2 regions of the Paenibacillus sp. GCM10023252 genome follow, and region 1 is predicted to be linked to the other one. Evidence: riboswitches for the same ligand, from Rfam matches in the RefSeq annotation. Region 1 holds a riboswitch; the other holds the start of a gene.
What was found. Region 1 has a riboswitch for cyclic di-AMP ahead of ACFO9Q_RS10290 (ubiquitin-like domain-containing protein). Riboswitches for the same ligand answer to the same signal wherever they lie in the genome.
Positions count from the first base shown of each region.

Region 1 (5,193 bases):
AGCCTTCATGGAATGGTCAGAGGAAAGAGACCCTCTATTATCGGACTTATGCTGCCGATTCTTAGACAGACGGTTGTACAAGTATATAACCATTGAAGAGCCGGATGAAACCTTGTTGGCTGAGATTGCAAGGCAATGGCTGCGTATCGGCCTTGATCCAGACTATCATATGGAGATTGACTTCCCATTTGACCTGCCTTACGATGTCTATCGACCAGACTCGAATAAAGAAGATAAAAAAGAAAAAGCCCCGATTTTGCTGCTGGACGGACAAGATCGAACCGCTGAAATCTCAGCAAAATCTGACATTATCCGCTCCATAACCGGCTTGCATCAAGGCCGTTATCACCTCTATTATCCAGAGGAGCCGCTTCAGGCAGCCAAGGACAAGCTGGATGGACGAATACGGGCTCTTTTTGGAATCGGGTAGAAGGTTTGCTACTATAAGAACAGATAAGCTGATCTCAATCAGCTTCCCATCATGGCTTCATAAGCAGGAGGAATGCCCGCATGACTTATTCATTCATGGACACCCATACGCACCTCGATTCGGAGAAATTCGACGGCGAACGTGAGGAGATCATCGCTCGAGCAACAGAAGCTGGCATCAGCCATCTCATCAATATAGGATTCAATCGAGATACCATACCGACCACATTGGAGCTGGCTGAGCAGTATGACTTCATCTACGCGGCAGTTGGCTGGCATCCAGTAGACAGTATAGACATGAAGCCTGAGGATCTGGAGTGGATTGAACAATTGTGTGCCCACCCTAAGGTTGTGGCGATTGGGGAGATTGGCCTGGATTACCACTGGGATACCTCCCCGAAGGATGTTCAGCAGCGCGTATTCAGAGAACAGATTCGATTGGCCCGCAAGGTGAAGAAGCCAATCGTCATTCATAACCGAGATGCGCATGAGGATGTCGTTCGCATTCTTCGGGAGGAGCATGCGGAGGAGGTCGGGGGAGTCATGCACTGCTTCTCAGGCAGCTGGGAGACCGCGAAGCAATGCCTCGATATGAACTTCTATATTTCGTTCGGCGGACCCCTTACTTTTCAGAATGCAAGAGTTCCCAAGGAAGTGCTCGGGAAGGTTCCGCTTGACCGAATATTAATCGAGACGGACAGCCCATATATGGCTCCTCATCCAAAAAGAGGCAAGAGGAACGAGTCCTCCTATGTGGTTCTCGTCGCAGAGGCTGCAGCTGAAATATTAGGAAAATCTCTGGAAGAGATAGCAAAAATAACAACCGAAAACGGAAAAAATTGTTTTGGTATTGTGTGAAAGCCCTTCAGATCAAGAGGAATTGAGACCTTTCCGGCGATAAAACTAATTTTTGCCCATAAAATCAGCGTTTTATTGCATGGATTTCCTAAAATTTCGTGAATATCGGATTTTATCGCATCTTTACAACCTAGGGCTAGGGAAGGTATGATTCATTTCAGGACATCAGTAATGTATTGTATTTCCAGTCACGCTTAATCTCCGAATTGGAGAGCGGGGGAACCAAGTGTACATAATCCGAGCAAGGGAATGAACCCTTCTCAGCACGTGAACACATGAATTCTTCTTGGGGTGAATTCTGATTCTACTGTCTATGACCGGACGGACATGTGGAACAGATAGGGCAGCTCTCTCGCCCGAACCCGACAGCTAACCTCGTAAGCGTCTATAGAGAGCGATCAACTCGTGCATCCATTTCCATGAATCTCGTGTGTCAACCCGAGAAGCCACGAAACAGATCCTCTGTCGAAGGCTTCTTTTATTTTTGAATAACTCGTAAAGCGTCGACATAGGGTTATTCATGGAGGTATGGGCAGGGTTATGTACCTGGAAAGCGTGCTTGCACGCTAATAAACCAATAGTCGCGTCATGTATCATGCGTAACACACGGCGGCGAGGCTATGAAGGAGGACCGATGAAGTGGGCATTACTCAAGTGAAGGAGACCCATGGGAAACGATCATCCAGCATGTCCAACGCATTGCGATGGAAGCATGAGAATTTGCGTTTGGTTCTACTAAGTGCCATTATCTCAATCGCTATGACTTTCATGTTTTTGGTGTTGTTGTACGGATCGGCTGATAAGAGCGTATCCGTAGTAGTGAATGGACAAGAGACCGTTGTGAAGACTAAGCAATGGGTCCTGCAACGCCTACTGGATGAACAAGCTATCACGATAGGACCGCATGACAAGGTATCTCTCCCGCTGAATGCAACAGTGAAGGATGGAGACCGAGTCGAAGTAACCCATGCGGTAGCTGTCTTAGTGAAGGCTGACGGCAAGACATCGACGGTGTACACGACAGAGAAGACAGTGCAGGCAGCGATCGAGGAATCCAATATTCCTGTTCGTAGTCAAGATAAGATAAGCCCATCCCTCAGCACAGCCATTGAGCCGAATATGACGGTCTCGGTTGTACGAGTGGATACCCGTGTGTCTGAGACACAGCGGAAAGTTCCATTCACTGTCGTGAAGAAACAAGATTCTACTCTTGCCCATGGCAAAGAGAAGCTGGTTCAAACCGGCAAAGAAGGAACCGTCGTTGAACAAGTTGAGAAAGTATACGAGGATGGAGTTCTCGTGTCGGAGAGATTAGTGAACAAGGTCGTATCCGCAGCCGCTGTCAATCAGGTCGTTGCTATTGGTACGAAGAAGGAGCAGCCTAAGATTCAGGTGCTCTCTGCAAGTTCAACCTCCATGACCAAGGGCGGACGTACTTTCAAGGCGAAGAAGATTATTAAGAACGTAACACTGACCGCTTATTCGGCCGGTGTAGCAAGTACAGGCAAGGATGTGAATCATCCGGGCTATGGCATTACTGCTTCAGGTGCAAGAGTTCAGGAAGGCCGTACCATTGCGGTTGACCCTAAGGTCATTCCGCTTGGCTGGTGGGTGTATATCGAAGGAATAGGCTTCCGCCGCGCTGAGGATACTGGCGGTGCCGTCAAGGGCAACAAGATTGACGTGTACTTCGATAGTACCAAGTATGCCAATAAGTTCGGCAGGAAGAAGGGCTTCACGGTCTATGTCCTAGGTCCGAATAAGCCAAGTGCAAGCTAGAGCGGGGATAGGCTTCGAGAAGAAGAGAAGTCAATTCTGCTTGTGAATTATTCATACGTATTTGTCAGCCAAATATGCCATGATAAGGAGAGGCAACGCCTCTTCTTTTTGCATGTTACAAGGAAGGAATGGTCTTGGTGATTAAGGAGATCATTGTCGTCGAAGGCAAGGATGACACCACAGCGATTAAGCGAGCCGTAGAGGCCGATACGATAGAGACGAATGGCTCGGCTATCGGTGAAGATGTGCTTCGCCGAATCGAGCTGGCCCAGCAGCGCAGGGGCATTATTATATTCACAGATCCGGATCATGCCGGTGAGCGTATCCGTAAGATTGTCGCGAGGCGGGTGCCGGGCTGCAAGCATGCGTTCCTTCCGCAAGAGCAGGCGTTGTACAAGGGAGATATCGGCGTGGAGAATGCTTCACCTGAAGCCATTAGGCAAGCTCTGCTGGATGTTCGAACGGAAGCGCCGGAAGGTTCAGGGGATATTACGTGGGAGCATCTCATGGATGCAGGTCTCATCGTACACCCACAGGCCGCTGACCGCAGGCTGCGGATGGGTAAGCTGCTCGGAATCGGATATGCTAATGGCAAGCAGTTCTATAAGCGCTGTACAAGCTTCCGCATCTCCAAGGAAGAGTTCGCGGAAGCGCTGCGTGAGATGGAACAGGGGGAGAGAGCATGAAGGCAGCTGAAGTAGGTACACCGAAGCGAACGAAGGAGATCATAGCGAAGTACGGATTCTCCTTCAAGAAGAGTCTGGGGCAGAACTTCCTGATTGACCAGAATATATTGCATAACATTGTAGCGGCAGCCGAGCTCGACAAGTCCAAGGGCGCGCTGGAGATTGGGCCGGGTATCGGAGCACTCACCCAGCAGCTTGCGGAGGAAGCGGGTACGGTGACTGCGGTGGAGATTGACCAGCGACTTATCCCGATACTTAGAGATGTACTGGCCGAACAGCCACATGTTGAGGTTATCCACGGCGACGTGCTGAAGCTCGACTTGAAGCAGCTGTTCCAAGAGCAGTTCTCTAAGGTAGAGCGAGTCAGTGTCGTCGCGAATCTGCCCTACTATGTGACTACGCCGATCCTGATGAAGCTGCTTGAAGAGCGTCTTCCCTTGGAGAATATCGTAGTCATGATTCAGAAGGAAGTGGCGCAGCGCATGGCAGCGAAGCCAGGCGGGAAGGAGTACGGCAGCCTTAGCGTCGCCGTTCAATACTACTGTGAGCCGAAGCTCGTCTGCATCGTCCCTCACACCGTATTCATTCCACAGCCGAATGTAGATTCAGCCGTCATCAAGCTAACACTGCGGGACACACCGGCCGTAGAGGTCCCAGATGAGGACCATTACTTCCGAATCGTGCAGGGAAGCTTCACACAGCGCCGTAAGACGCTTGCGAACAACTTGACCAGTCTTGTAGGCAAGGAGAACCGTGAAGCGCTTACAGAGCTGCTGACGGCGTCTGGGATCGATCCAACCCGCCGGGGTGAGACCTTGTCTCTTGAAGAGTTCGCCGTCATTAGCCGGGCATTCCTGGCCAAGGGCTGGGGGTAACGGAGTTCAGAAGCTGTTCATCAGTCTATAGGCTGCTGAACAGCTTCTTGCTCGTTCTGGTCGTGAAGTGTTCACCAAACTTCTCGTCCTTCCATAGGATAGACGAGAAGAGGTGATATGCCCATGAAACAAGGGGACCTGGTCGTCCGCAAATCGTACGGCGGTGACGTGCTGTTCCGTATCGAAGCAATCCAGCAAACCCATGCAGTCTTAAAAGGAACGGATTACCGCCTGCTTGCGGATTCTCCAATACCCGACCTGTCAGTCGTTCGTGATCCGGAATACACGAGCGCATCGCAGCAAGTGCGAATTAAGGTCAACGAGTCGATGAAGCGTATGCACAAGCAGCGAGAGCTGCAGTCTGAGCAGACGGAAGAAGAGATACGGGTAGCGCTGCAGCAGACGCAGCCCTACTTCGAGGTACCAGGCAAGGTACTGCATCTGGATGGCGACAATAATTACTTAAAGAAAAGTATGCAGCTCTACTCCAGCATGAGAGTGCCTGCACATGGCATACATGCCCATGAATCACAGATGTCCGATATGCTCTACCGGCTACTACCCCA
Region 1 is NZ_JBHSHW010000018.1:10,079-15,271, forward strand. It holds gene ACFO9Q_RS10280 (HD domain-containing protein) at 1-430, shown strand, start outside; gene ACFO9Q_RS10285 (TatD family hydrolase) at 511-1,287, shown strand; cyclic di-AMP (ydaO/yuaA leader) riboswitch at 1,469-1,687, shown strand; gene ACFO9Q_RS10290 (ubiquitin-like domain-containing protein) at 1,927-3,066, shown strand; gene rnmV (ribonuclease M5) at 3,204-3,752, shown strand; gene rsmA (16S rRNA (adenine(1518)-N(6)/adenine(1519)-N(6))-dimethyltransferase RsmA) at 3,749-4,627, shown strand; gene yabG (sporulation peptidase YabG) at 4,751-5,193, shown strand, end outside.

Region 2 (5,193 bases), on a different contig from region 1:
TCCGCGATGAGCTTGATCGAGACGTTCTTCGGCATTGGGGCACTCATTATGCCAGTTACGGCGGCGTATCTCATTAGGGAAGACCTATGGCAGCTGTCCTTCCCGATCCTCACTGGCTTATCTATCCTGACGCTCGTGCTGTGGGCAACGGCGTCCTTCGGCAAGCTGAACGACAAGATCAGCTTCAAGGGCAGACCCGCCGCTGCGCAAGGAGCTTGGGATAGGAAGCCCGCAGGCTACGATCGAAGAGTATGGCCTCTCCTAATCGTCGGGGCTGTCTTCTTCCTCATCTATGTCGGCCTAGAGATGAGCTTCTCCAACTATCTGCCGTCGATGCTGATTGAGCGGACAGGCATGGATGATGCGAGTGCGGCAACGGTACTCAGCTTATTCTGGGGCATGGTTGTGGCAGGACGTATCTTCGCGGGGCGGCTGGCGGATAAGGTCGGATACGGCACCTATCTGCTGGGAGCAACGGCCAGCGCTGCGGTTGTATTCCTGCTCATGGCTTCCATGAAGGATGTGAGCTGGATGCTCGTCTTCGTCGGGCTGAGCGGCCTCTGCTTCTCTGGCATCTTCGGGATTGGTCTAGTATATGCGAATGCTCTCATTCCGGGAATGACGGAGCGAACGACAAGCTTGCTTGTCGCCTTCGGAGGTCTGGGAGGGGCGCTTCTCCCGCGCGCCACAGGGTGGGCGATGGACCGTTATCAGGCAGGTACGACGTTGTGGATGATGGCCTTCACGGTCACAGGCATGCTCGTTATTCTGCTCGTCCTGCTGGCATTAGGCAGGAAGCAGGGCCGGCAATTGGCCGGCCATAGCTAGCTGGCAAATAGAAGAAGCATGCGGGCAGGAGTGCCGGCATGCTTTTTTTTTTAAAATGATGCAAGTATTAGTGGGTGCAACATCCTTATATTGGCAGTAACTTTCACAGCGGATGAGCCGTCTTATAGTGTAGATGAAGACAACAGATCATGACAACGTCATTCACGTATGGGAGGCTTGCCAGTTATGCGTAATAAATCGATCTACCTATCATCAGCCTTGCTCTTGTTCCTGCTATGGTTCTGCTCTTCGTTATTCTACTCCACCGGAGAGGAGTGGTGGTCGGTCTATTCCGTGCAACATACGGGCTATAATACGTATCTGGCAGTTCTATCCTGGGAGCAGATGCTCGCGTTCGCAGTCGTGGCGCTGGTGCTAGCCTTCGTGCCGTATAAGATGATACTGAAGTAAGCAGATTCGGGAGGCGAAGGTGATAGGCACCCTTGGTTCAAAAAAAAGATACGGAAGACGCAGCAGCAGCCCAGCAACCCAGGAGCTCAGGAGCCCAGAAGGCCAGGAGGCCGGGCATGACAGTGTCTAGGCAAGTATAGTCTTGTACACTTCGATGGCCCTTGCCCGCGATGCCTTCACATCGACTATGGCATGGGGCTCTGGCAGATGAATATCCCGGTCAGACTGATGGGCGAGCTCCGGCAGCCAACGTCTGATATAGTCCCCGCTCGGGTTATGCGTCTGCGACTGCGTCACTGGATTCATAATACGGAAGTAAGGCGCAGCGTCGTAGCCTAGGGACGAGCTCCACAGCCAGCCTCCGCGATTGAGCGTGTTGTCGTAGTCGCTTAAGTGAAGGCGGAAGTGCTGCTCGCCTAGCGTGAAGGGACAGAGCAGATTCTTCGTCAGGAACATGGCGGTCACCATGCGCAGCCGATTGGGCAGCTCGCCCGTCTGCAGCAGCTGGGTCATAGCGGCATCAATGATAGGAACGCCGGTCTGGGCGGTCGCCCACGCTTCGAAGTGCCGATCCGACAGCGGAGACTGGTCGACAAGATGCTCGTACCGGAAGAAGTTCTCGTGGAACATCGCCTGGTACAGATAGAAGTCCCGCCATGCGAGCTGGCGGATCCAGGTGTCCGCGCCATAGCTTCCCTGCGCGGACTCATACGCCTCGCGAGCGGAGATCGCGCCGGCGTTCAAGAAGCGGGCGAGCCCGCTCGTGCCTGCGGCGGCGTAATCATCCCGCCGCTCCCCATAGGCGGACAGCCGCTCGCGCACGAAGCGGCTGAGCTCGCCCTGCGCCTCGGGCGCCGCGCCCGCTGCCGCGCGCTCGGCGCCTTCGGCGAGCGCTGCCGCAATGGCCGGCGGCAGCGCGAAGCGCGCGGCTACGCCGCTGTCGAGGCTGCCGACCGTGTGCAGGTCTCGGACCGTGGTGCGGCCCGCTGGCGCGTAGTGCTGCTGCATGTAGGTGCTCCACATGCGGTGGAAGGGCGTGAACACCTTGTAAGGCTCGGAGCGCCGAGCGAAGGTGTGGAACTCTTCGAGATCCGCCAGCGGAGCATCGGCGAGGGGCAGCCACTTGCGCCCGGCGTGGCGGGTGGCTTGCTGGAGCTGCTCATCGCGCTGTCTGGCGTATGGCGTGTAGTCTGCATGGACGATTACCTCGTCGATGGCTGGATATGCACCAAGGAGTGCTGCTGTAATGTCGGCAGGTTGCCCATATAAGAGATGAAGCGTCTGGCCGGCATCGGCATACTGGGCGATGAGCTGAGCTGCATGGGTTAGGAAGGATCGGCCGCTGTGAGCGGTGAGCCGTTCCTTAGTAGTAAGTGCCGGATCGAGGATAAGCAGATGTAGGCCAGGGTCCTTATGGTTGCGAATAATATAGTCGAACGCTCTAAGATCTGTGATTCGCAGATCCTTGCGGTGGGTAAATAAGTACATACACCTCGACACCCCTCTATTTTTTTGCTAGCAACATTGTTGAAACAACTCTACTACTCTCTCGTATACTCTACCATAACGTATCCAAGCGCAACAAAGCCGCATACAGCTTGTCCTGGCAGACAAACCGCAGCGGCTTTATTGTAAAAAATATGAGGACTACCATTACTTCGTTAGATGGCCTACTCGTCAGCGTACTTCTCGAATGTAGCGGTATTCATGACTCGGCGAGCAGTAACATAGTTATTTGTGTAGTAGGATTCGCTTAATTTGCTGATCGTCACACCCTTGCTGGATGATGAATGTGCAAATTTTCCGTCCCCAACATAAATGCCTACATGTGAGATTCCGTTGCCGCCTGTTTCGAAGAATACGAGGTCGCCTGCAATCAGATCGCTCTTAGCGATTTTCTTGCCAACTCCAGCTTGTGACTTCGACGAGCGAGGAAGGTCAATTCCCATCTTGTCGAAAACATAAGAAGTGAAGCCCGAGCAATCAAAGCCCTTCGTGGTCGTGCCTCCGTACTTGTACGGCGTACCAAGAACATCCTTGATAATGCCGTCCATCTTGGAATCTGCAAATGCGCTCCCAGCTTGGAAGGCGAGCAGCATCGCGAGTCCGATAAGCAGTGCTGTAACTTTCTTCAATGGTGAAGCTCCTTCCAATGCCTACGAGGTTAGCTGTGGGGTTCGGTTGAAGGATCCCTATGATTTATCCGGCATCTAGTCCCTAAGGAGGATGGTGCTGCCCAAAATCAATTCACCCAGTGTGGTTCCCCCGTTTCCATCAATCGGAATTCGGCAGTATTTTTTTGCTGGGCTAAATATTCGATCTTTTTCACAGTTCTCCTGCAAATGTTGGGAAATTCTAATAATTCTCATGTTAGGAATGAGGGGTGTAGGAAGCGCTTGCATTGTTAATATGTAGGGGAAAACGCTGAGAAGGCAGGCTGGATAAGGCATGTTGGGGAATCGTATGGGAGTTAATCTATCATTCCAAGATTCGACAATCGGGAGAAAAATGAGAGAAATGAAAGAGAGAAAAGACCTAGAGGCCGGTGGGCTTCTGGGTCTTTTTATTGATATTTAGATGGGGCCAGATGAAAGGAAGCCATTGAAGAGATGGGTTCCGCGTCCTTTGCTGCACTATCCCCTTCCGTCAGGAGAGGGGTAAGTTCTGCGTTCTTTGCTACACTATCCCCTTCCGTCAGGAGAGTGGTAAATCGGTGCAGTGAAGGCTGTTTTTTAAGGTTTGCATAGATTCTGAGTGTCTTGAAATCCAAAAATATGTGCAATTAGTTATTCCTGAACGAAGGGGATAGTGTAGAAAAGGAGAGAGAACGAACCCTGAACGAAGGGGATAGTGTAGAAAAGGAGCAAAAGAAACATAAGCGTGTAATAACCTTGCCTTGATCATGTGAAAATTAGCCAATGCCATCTATTGCATCGATGTACCAGGGGATGTTCTCCTAATCTTATGTGGCTTCCCTTGCTGGTTAGCTGATAGGGATGTAATTGCTCCCATTTTTGTGCCTCTGCCCATGCTGGTTAGCGGATAGGAGTGAATTTGCCCCATTCTGATACACCTACCCTTATTCGATAATGCAGCACAATCTTAATCTATAGAAAAAAAGATCTCTCCAATAAGGAGAGACCTAGGTAGTAACCGATTCCTTCACATTCTGTATTGTCGTAGAACTGTATCTCAGACGCAGCACCGTAACACTTCGCTGCTACCCCCGTCGGGACTGCAAGCAGTCGAGCTGCGCGGCGACCGTCCACACCTTGACGAGCGTGCGCACCAGGTGGAATCCCTGGTGCAGCACCAGCGCGAGCAAGCCCGCCCACACTAGCGATAAGCTGGTGACGAAGGCGGAGAGGCCGGCGCCGATTGCCCACATGAGCAGTGAGATGCCCGCATAGGGCAGGAAGTGGCGAAGCGCGGTCCACAGCGAGCCGAGTATGCCTCCCTCGCCGGACGCTGCGCCCAGCTGCATGGCGAGGAAGAGCATGTGTATGAGCACGGCCCATGCCAGCCAGCCGGCTGCGTAGGGAAGCGTCGTCTGCAGCAGCTCCGCAGACGAGCCGCTCTGAAGCAGCGCCCGCAGTGCAGCGGGCAGCAGCCACCAAGCAGGGGCGAGCGTCAGCAGCGCTCCTGTCCAATACAGCAGGCCTACCGGCTTCCAGCAGCGCCGAATGCCGAGCATGAACTGCGTGCCCTTGCCCTCCTCGGCATGGTGCAGCGAATAGAACAGTCCTGCGTTGAAGATTGGAGTGAGCAGCATACGGGCGAGTAGAATGCAGCCGAGAGTCCAAGCGTATGGCTGCAGCAGCTCGGTTCGCATGAGCTGGAACTGCGATTCCATTAAGAACTGAGAGACCGCCGTATTCGAAGGGTAGCTGTCGGGGAATCGCCTGAGCAGCGGTGCTACGACATCATCCACGAAGCGGTAGAGGAAGAATCCCC
Region 2 is NZ_JBHSHW010000032.1:22,393-27,585, forward strand. It holds gene ACFO9Q_RS19170 (MFS transporter) at 1-828, shown strand, start outside; gene ACFO9Q_RS19175 (hypothetical protein) at 1,015-1,239, shown strand; gene ACFO9Q_RS19180 (FAD-binding domain-containing protein) at 1,366-2,727, opposite strand; gene ACFO9Q_RS19185 (C40 family peptidase) at 2,910-3,374, opposite strand; cyclic di-AMP (ydaO/yuaA leader) riboswitch at 3,378-3,540, opposite strand; gene ACFO9Q_RS19190 (hypothetical protein) at 4,460-5,193, opposite strand, start outside.
Region 2: linked by a shared signal. The riboswitch ahead of ACFO9Q_RS19185 (C40 family peptidase) and the one ahead of ACFO9Q_RS10290 (ubiquitin-like domain-containing protein) in region 1 are both predicted to bind cyclic di-AMP.